DNA from 2 places in the Vibrio sp. ED004 genome. Region 1 is predicted to be linked to the other one. Evidence: riboswitches for the same ligand, from Rfam matches in the RefSeq annotation. Region 1 holds a riboswitch; the other holds the start of a gene.
The links. Region 1 has a riboswitch for cyclic di-GMP ahead of ITG10_RS01755 (TfoX/Sxy family DNA transformation protein). Riboswitches for the same ligand answer to the same signal wherever they lie in the genome.
Positions count from the first base shown of each region.

Region 2: another riboswitch for cyclic di-GMP. It lies ahead of gbpA (N-acetylglucosamine-binding protein GbpA); the one in region 1 lies ahead of ITG10_RS01755 (TfoX/Sxy family DNA transformation protein).

Region 1 covers NZ_CP066149.1:417,328-421,753, reverse strand. The annotation lists gene ITG10_RS01770 (alpha/beta fold hydrolase) at 1-755, shown strand, start outside; gene ITG10_RS01765 (DUF2007 domain-containing protein) at 880-1,197, opposite strand; gene ITG10_RS01760 (TVP38/TMEM64 family protein) at 1,261-1,941, opposite strand; gene ITG10_RS01755 (TfoX/Sxy family DNA transformation protein) at 2,074-2,664, opposite strand; cyclic di-GMP riboswitch class I at 2,792-2,877, opposite strand; gene purR (HTH-type transcriptional repressor PurR) at 3,048-4,052, opposite strand; gene torD (molecular chaperone TorD) at 4,367-4,426, opposite strand, start outside.
Region 2 covers NZ_CP066150.1:1,642,754-1,647,179, reverse strand. The annotation lists gene cyoE (heme o synthase) at 1-279, shown strand, start outside; gene gbpA (N-acetylglucosamine-binding protein GbpA) at 390-1,829, opposite strand; cyclic di-GMP riboswitch class I at 1,929-2,018, opposite strand; gene ITG10_RS24710 (hypothetical protein) at 2,346-2,699, shown strand; gene ITG10_RS24705 (DUF3313 domain-containing protein) at 2,799-3,470, shown strand; gene ITG10_RS24700 (DUF3820 family protein) at 3,483-3,698, shown strand.

The sequences.
Region 1 (4,426 bases):
CGAGCGATGAGTGGGTTGTATTTGTGCATGGCGCAGGAGGCAGCTCCTCTATCTGGTTTAAGCAGATCAAAGCGTATAAGCAGCACTTCAACTTGCTTCTCATTGATCTGAGAGGACATGGTAAATCAGACAACATACTTAAAGAGCTGATTTCGAATCGCTATACGTTCAAATCGGTCACGCTCGATATTCTTAAAGTGTTAGATCACCTCAAAATCCGTTCAGCACACTTTGTGGGCATGTCTCTTGGGACGATTATCGTTCGCAACGTTGCAGAGCTCGCAGCAGGTCGTGTTCGCTCAATGGTACTTGGTGGGGCGGTAACCAAACTCAACACTCGTTCGCAAGTATTGGTCAAACTCGGTAACCTGAGTAAGCACATCATTCCTTACATGTGGCTTTATAGCCTGTTTGCTTACATTGTGATGCCGCAGAAAAGCCAGAAAGAATCGCGCCACTTGTTTATCCGCGAAGCCAAAAAGCTATGTCAAAAAGAGTTTAAACGCTGGTTCATCCTGACGGCTGACGTAAACCCTCTGATGAAGTATTTCAAAGATAGGGAGCTACCAATCCCGACTCTCTACTTGATGGGAGAACGTGATTACATGTTCATCAAGCCCGTTAAAGAAATGGTTGAGGCGCATGAGTCGAGTGAACTAGTTGAAATCGCAAACTGCGGTCACGTGTGTAATGTTGAAAACCCTGAAGAATTCAATCAACATTCTATCGAGTTTATCCAAAAGCAAATCCAGTGATCTTTTAGGTTCATTCTCTGAGCCGAGTATCAAATTGAATTCAAATAAAACGGGAAGCTAACTTAGCTTCCCGTTTTATTTGAAGGAGGTATCTGACTAAATCTCAGGTTGTCGTCGTGAGATATTATTCAGGAGAGGCTGCGCCACATTGCCAACAAGAACCGAATTGAGCTTCATTGACTTCATGACACTCACCACAACGCCACTCTTCATAGATGATCGAATCTTGTTGTTTTTGGTAGTCATTGACAATAGTGCGAGCTTTACTGGCTAATTCTGGCTCATATAGCCATACGTAAGGGTCAGTTTCTTCGGTAAATGGGATCTCCCCTTTTAAACCAAACAAACCTTCACCACGGACTTCACACGCAATATTCTCACTTTCTAACAATCCACAGATGATATGGGCTTCTGTTGGATTCGATGCACTGAAGATTTTCATTGAGATAGAACCTCATTCGGCTTTAGGTGTTAGTCAACTATATACGTTATTCAGCTATACACGTTAGTCAGCGACAGGTGTTGAGCGAAACTTGCTCATCAACCATTTGGCAATAATTGGGAATACACCCAACAATGCAAACGATAGTAGTACTGAAGGTGAAACGATACCTGAAAGTGAATCAATTTCTGCGAGTTGAGTACCAGCATTCAAGAAAACAGCCGTACCAGGTAGCATGCCTATTTGGCTCGTAATGTAGTAACGAGAAACTGACATTGGGGTTAACCCCATCAGTAGATTGATAAGGAAAAATGGGAATACAGGAATCAGGCGAAGCGAGAATAAGTAAAATGCCCCGTCTTTTTCTACGCCCTTGTTAATTGTCGCTAATTTGTCACCAAATTTGGTTTGGATCCAATCACGTAACAGGTAACGGCTACTCAGGAAGGCGAGGGTCGCACCAATAGCGCTTGCGAAAGATACCAGCAGTAAACTGTTCCAGAAGCCAAACAGTGCTGCCCCTAAGAGCGTGACGACTGCAGCGCCAGGAATTGAGAAAGCAGTGATCATTACGTACGCGATAAAATAGATAGCAGCGGCGGCAATAAAGTTGCTGTCAATGTAGTCATTCAAAACGGCTTGTTGGGCCTTGGCGTTTTCAAGCGTTAGGTACTGGCCAAAATTGACGCCTAACAAGATGATGGTTACGACTAACACAATACCCAATATCATTTTCTTACTCATTGATACTTCCTCTAATTTTCAATGCATACCATTAGTATAGATAGACAGGCAAAGCATAGATTAACTTTCAGCAGATATAAAAAAAGCCGCAGAAATGCGGCTTAGTTATATAGATAGTTTGAACTGACAAAGTTAATTGACGCGATTGATAAGCTCTTCACGACGCTGCTGCGGTATAACAGACCAATGTGTTCCATTGATCGCACCTTCTAGCGCCCACAGTAATTCAATACTGACAGAGGACGCATGCGATTCCTTGATGGCGTTAAAGGCGTTTACAGAGCCAGATTCATATAAACGTTCAACGGAATCGATTCCTGCTTTTTTCAACATACGCTCAGTAGCGAGTCGAAGATTCGGCAGATCTTTGAGTCGAGTTGGCTTAGCAGAAGACTGTTCAGCTTTTTCTTCTTTAGCGAAACCCAGAGACGTCGTTGCGAGTTCCAAGATCTTCTCTTGGTCTTGCCACAGGCCTTCAGGTAAAGCGAAATATTTAGTAACGACAGGGAAACCACGTTTTTTGTAGACGTACGGTTGAAACCCTTGTTGTTCGAATTGCTTCGTTGTGCATTTGTCTGCCCGTATATGCAACTGGTCATTAACAACCAGAGCAAACATAGTGTCATCAGCAAAAAGACCGAATCCACCAAACATTGAGCGTGACTTAATTTTTCCTAGGGGCTCAAATAACTTCATTGAGTCCTTTAGTATCGGTTTATCCATGTTATTTATCTCGGTGTATTTGAACTACGCCACCAAATAAGCAGGTCCGAGAGATTAGCAAAATGTTGCAATTAAATTGTCAATAGGCTGTAAATTACTAAATTGTCAGTAGTTACTGCATTTTGCCATCGGTAACCCCGCTACCATACCAACGAGTGGTTTAGGCCGGAAGCTTTGCGTCCCACTTTTTCAAGTGGTTTGCCCTGTGCGTGACTGATTGAATAGAATAAAGTTTTTGTTGAATGAGGCTCACACTTGTTATTTCAAAATGTGATATTGCTTCAATTAATGATCTTTCTGTTGTGCATATAGGTTCATTATAGTTGTTGATAAAAAAAGCGCACCCAAAGGTGCGCTTAATGAAATAAAACTCGTTTTATCAATTAATTTAACGTTTTAACTGTACTTCGTTCAACAATCTCAGGGTGCATTTCGAAGACTCGTTTCTCGTGATCTTTGTCTTTTATACGTTCTAATAAAATCTCGAATGCATTTTTACCAACACGACGTTTAGGTTGGTGAACCGTTGTTAACGGTGGAGAGAAGTACTCAGCCAGTTCGATGTTGTCGTAACCGATCACTGAGATATCTTCAGGGATACGGATGCCTTTTTCTTGCAGTCGGCTCATTAAGCCCAGCGCCATTGTATCGTTGAAACAGAATACCGCTGTTGGGCGATCTTTCATTTCTACGATTTGCTCTGCAGCAAGAACAGCAGTATCACACTCGAAGTTACCTTCAATGATCATGTTGTCATCAGCAGTAATCTTAGCTTCGTTGAGTGCGCGTTTGTAACCTGCGATACGTTCTACACAGGCCGCTTTGTCTAAGTGGCCACTTAAACAAGCAATCTTAGAGTGACCGCGCTCAATAAGGTATTTGGTTGCTAGGTAGCCACCTTCTTCAGAGTTATCGATGATCTTGTCAGCTTGAGAACTCTCTGGGCCCCAGTCCATAATCACTTTAGGGATGTCAGCGTGACGATCTAACATCTCTCTTAGTTCTTCAGTTAGGTCTGAACACATAACTAAGATGCCATCTACACGTTTCTCTGCAAGCATTCGAATGTAGTCACGTTGCTTCTCATAGATACCACCCGTGTTACACAGAATCAAAGTGTAACCTTGACGGTAGCAGTAACTCTCAACACCATCGATAACTTCAGAGAAGAATAGGTTGGTTGATTGAGTAACAAGCATGCCGATAGTGCGTGTTGTATTGCACTTCAAACTACGAGCAACCGCGCTTGGTGCATAGTTCAGTTCATCTACGGCTTTGTTTACTTTTTCTTGAGTCGCTTCTGCAACAAAACGTGTTTTGTTGATTACGTGAGAAACGGTTGTTGTTGATACGCCGGCTAAGCGAGCGACATCTTTTATAGTGGCCATGGTTTTATCCTATTAGAAGCTACTTTCCCAAAGTACGGAATGAAGTAGCCGTTAAGCTACCTAACTAAGAGCTTAAATTTGTAGGGCTCTTTGGGTACTAAAGTGCTAAAAAACAAAAAACCGCTATGAGCGGCTTGTCTTAACACCGAAATGCTCTGAACTTTAATAAGCATAGCATTTCGTGAATGTTTCATATTTTATCGTTTGCGGTCACAATTTTAGACTGACTAGAAATTACTCGCAATAAAATTCACCCAGAAATCCGGGTGAATTGTCACATTCTACTGAATTTATTTACTTAGTCGCCCAATAAGCTATTCACCAGCTAAATATTGAGTGTCCAACTGACAGAATGCGAGTAGCAGAGATGAGAC
Region 2 (4,426 bases), on a different replicon from region 1:
CCGATGTTGCCCGTGACTCATGGGATAGCCTACACCAAGACTTCAATTTTGCTTTATACACTGTTGTTAAGCATCGTATGTGTGCTGCCAGTGTTAGTTGGCATGAGCAGTTGGATATACCTGAGTGCGTCTTTGGTGCTAAACGGTGGGTTTGTCTACCACGCGTGGATTCTTAAATATCGTGATGAGCCCAACATGGCGATGAAGACGTTTAAGTTTTCTATCTATCACCTTATGCTCTTGTTCGTAGCTCTGTTGGCGGACCACTATCTACTTTGATAACTGACTTTTCAGATGTTATTGAACAAGAAAACGGATGCGCTAGGCATCCGTTTTTGTTTGATTGATTACTAACTCTCATCTATTAAGAGGAGGTTTCTAGCGATCAATTAGTCCACTTTGTTCCAAGCATCTTGCCAGTGTGAACCTACACCTGGTTCGTACTGAGTTGCTGTTGGAGCCCATTGAACACAGTAACCAGAGTATGGGAACACTTTACACTGATAAACGTTACCATCGCTGCTTAGTACTGTAGTTCCCGCTGTGTAAGACTCAATGCTTTCAGGGAATACGAAATCGTAATCGCCTGCTGGTGGCGGTGTTTGCTCATCCATCAGATGGAAATCAAGCGTGTTCTGATCCACTAAGTTACTTTGGTCATCTTTCGTCACAACCACAAGCATGTGGTGGCCAGCTTCAGATTTAGACAAAGTCAGTTGAACATCTTCCACTTGTCCGTCTGCTAATTCAGATTTTTGAGAGGCAAGCGCTTCACGATGATGGTTGTACACAGTCAATTCAGCTTGAATATCGCCTGTTGCTGCAAGAGTAAGGTCAAGCTGTGTTGGCTGGTTTTCATCAATAATGTATTCAGACTCTAAGCCTGTTACTTCTAGCTCATGGTCTGGTTCTGGAGTATTAATCTTGTAACCGATCTCTACGCTGTTAAAGCCTGAACCTGCTTTTAAGTAAATAGGGTTCGAACCGTATACAGGAGCGAAATCGCCTTGCCCGTTTAATTGACCTGCTTTGATTTGCGTCTGTTCTTGGTTGATCTTAGAGGCAAGTGCGTAAGACCAGTTGTTTACTTTGCCTTGCTCGTTGCTTTCAATCACTAGCTCAGTGCTGTATGAAGCGTTCTCACCAGATTGGTCGAAGACACGAGTGTATACCGCATCACCAACGTTCAGGTCTTGAGTTGGGTTGATCTGACCGCCTTGATCCCAATCCGGAATGATAGGGCCGTCGCCATCAAATTTCACATCGATAACGTTGTAGAAAGCTGCAGCAGTGTCACCTACATCCCATACAGCAAGGATCACTTGATAACCTTCGCGCTCTGGAACATTACACAAGTGGCTTACTTGCATAGGTGGCTGTTCCATATTGCCTTCAACAACACAGAATGGCGTTAAATCAAAAGAGCTGCGTGCCAAAGGCTGGTTTGGATTCCAATCTGGTTGAGTAATGTAGTATTTCCAATCGCGAGTCTTGTGATTCGCAGTGAACGTCCACTCAAAATATTGAGAACCAGACTTGATAGGGCGTTTAACCCAGCGGTCTGCGGTTTGTTCGTCTAGTGCTGCCGCTAAAGAAGATTCTGCACTGGCGATTTTTCCATCGACAGGGCCGACTTCAGGGAAACCTTCAGGGCCTTCCACACTTTGTGGCTCGTATTGGATACCACCACAGTCGGTGTTTTTCTGTTGTGTGTCACTCGCAGGGAACTTACATAGGGCGACACGGCTCTCAGCAACGCCATTATCGTATGCTGAAACATAACCGTGACCGAAGCTTGCACCGCTTACGCTAAGTAGCGACAGCGCGATGAGTGATTTTTTTGGGAGTTATTTCATTATTTGTCCTTACTGTATTTGGCCGACAAAAAAGAGAACACTCCGGCATGCATGTGCACTTAAATCCTATTAAGTGGCGGCCCCGCTATCATAGACAGAATATTTGTCGACAGACCGGTGGCTTTGCGTCCTATTCTTTCAAACAGTTTGCCAGAAGTGCGTTTAAGCAACCGGAATGTAGCCAACCAGTTTTATAAATGCGAATCAATAGATTGAAATGTGGAATGCTAATCTCGAACTTTTAATTATTAATACAAATTAACTTGCTATATGTTTCGTTAGTCAACGTATAAATTATTGATATAAATAAATAAAGAAAGTATTTGCTCTAATCGTTTTTGTGAATGCTTTTGGGTTTTTGTGTTCTGTTCTGTACAACAATTGCACTCATATCAAAACCAAACCTTTGGTTTCCACTAACCGAATCCTGACATGTCGTGTATGAAAAAACGGACAATTGATTGGTATGAATTATATAAAGAAGTTGGTATGGAATTCACAGAACAAGACAGAGATGCGTTGTATCAAACGTGGATGTCACAAAAATCGCGAATGCGAATTACGCAGATGGAGTTTTCAAAAAAACTAGGAATGAACCAGCTTGATTTCTCAAGAGTGTTAAGAGGGGAGACGCCATTGACCATGTCTTTCATCAGTCACTTTTGCCGTTTACTTCATTTAGAACCTAGAAATGTGTTTCCTTCACTGAAAGAAGGTAATGAATCTGGACCTAAAGTGGTTTATTTGAAAAGTAGAATGAGTGTTGATGGTGAGATTCAAAACGCTTATATCGAAGGAAATCAGGTGATTGTAGAGTATGCTCACACTGTGCAGCATGACTAATTTTAGAGCTAGCTCTGAGTTTTAACCCCTTTTTCTACAATCTTTTCACATAGGGTATGGCATACTTAGTTAGATTCTTCTTTTTAATGTAAGTGCGCTATGAAATCTATAAAACTTCTCTTGCTTGTTGCAACCAGCATTTTTTTGTTTGGTTGTGCAGGCGGTCCAATTAAAACCGCAACCAAATTCACCAGTTATGAGGATTTTCAGCCAGGCCCTGACGGTGGAGTTGACTTAGTTTGGGCTAGAATCGGCCTGCGTGACGCACAACGTTTGAAATCTAAGTTAGACGATTATGATTCTGTGGTGATTGACCAAATCTTTGTACTTGCAGAAGAAGGTTCGCTCGATCAGGAAGAGATTCAAGAGCTGACTGATCACATGGTTGCACGCTTGGAAGATAAAATATCGCCTCATAAAATAATTGTCGACGAACCCACGGGTAAGACGTTGCGACTAAGTATCGCCTTGAGCAACGTTGAAACACCAAACCCTATCTTAGCCGTGACGAGTAGCGTTCTGCCATTTGGCCTTGCGATGTCCACTATTTCTAAGGTGGCAACAGGTGAGCACACCAATGTAGGAAGCGCCAGTGTCGAGCTGTTGGTGAGTGATGCTCAAGAGGGGACGCCATTGTTCGCAGCTATCGACCGTGAAGCTGGGAACAAAGACTTTTCGACTATGATTGATTCCCTAGATGATGCCAAAGACGCAATCAACTATTGGGTTGAGCGTTTAGGTGATACTCTACAGAACATCGATGACGCATAGAAAGAGCCTGTAATGCTAGAAAAAGAGAACCTCATCAAACTTGCCAGAATGCAGATGCCTTTTGGCAAATACGCTGGTCGTACATTGATCGATTTACCTGAAGAATATTTGCTGTGGTTCGATAAAAAAGGATTTCCGTCTGGTGAACTGGGTGACCTATTAAAGCTGTGCCTTGCTCTGAAAATCGAAGGGCTTGATAGTGTCGTCAAGCCATTGAAAAGAATGTAATTAAATTAAAGCTCACGCTAATCACGTGAGCCTTTTTGTTTGCCCAGCGAAGCTGGCAAACCCGTTAGGTTGAAAGAAACCTGAATCACCCCGACTGAGGGGAAGATAATCCGAATCGCAAGGGCGTTGCTGGCTAACGGCAGGGTCTGAAGGAAGCGATAGGAAGTTAACAGTACACAACGCAAGTAAACCTGCTTCGGCAGTATAGGTGGGTAAGCGTCCGAAATAGCGCGAAGCCCTATACTCAGTCAGACCTATGCTGTGCTTGAGGTGGCATTGTTAACAGGGGAGCCAGTGCAGTAACTGGGGAAGCCTGACACCACATCCAAAGTCTGGAAGCACAAACTCGAAGCGAAAGCTAAGAGCTGTGTTGGTGCGAGGTGGCAGATGAATCCGTAGTAGTGAGTAAGGCTAAGCCGAGAAGCCCAGTAATGGTGTGGAGGAGAAAACTTAGCTGACCATCAGCATCAAGTCTGATGGAGCACTGAAATGCCAAAAGCACTCAGTGCTGCGAAGGGAGGAAGTACACTTTAAGTCTGTGATGAACAGATGTTTTTTTCAGTGATACCCAAACCGAATCGCTATCGGGGTATTCCTAGTTTGGTTGATTGTGGAAGCAAGATACTGAGCTAAGAAACCGTATAGGGAGTAACTCTGACACACTTCAGTAAATTGCCATTGAGCTAGAAGGCTGAATAGCAGAGAGAAATAACACCCACACTGGACAT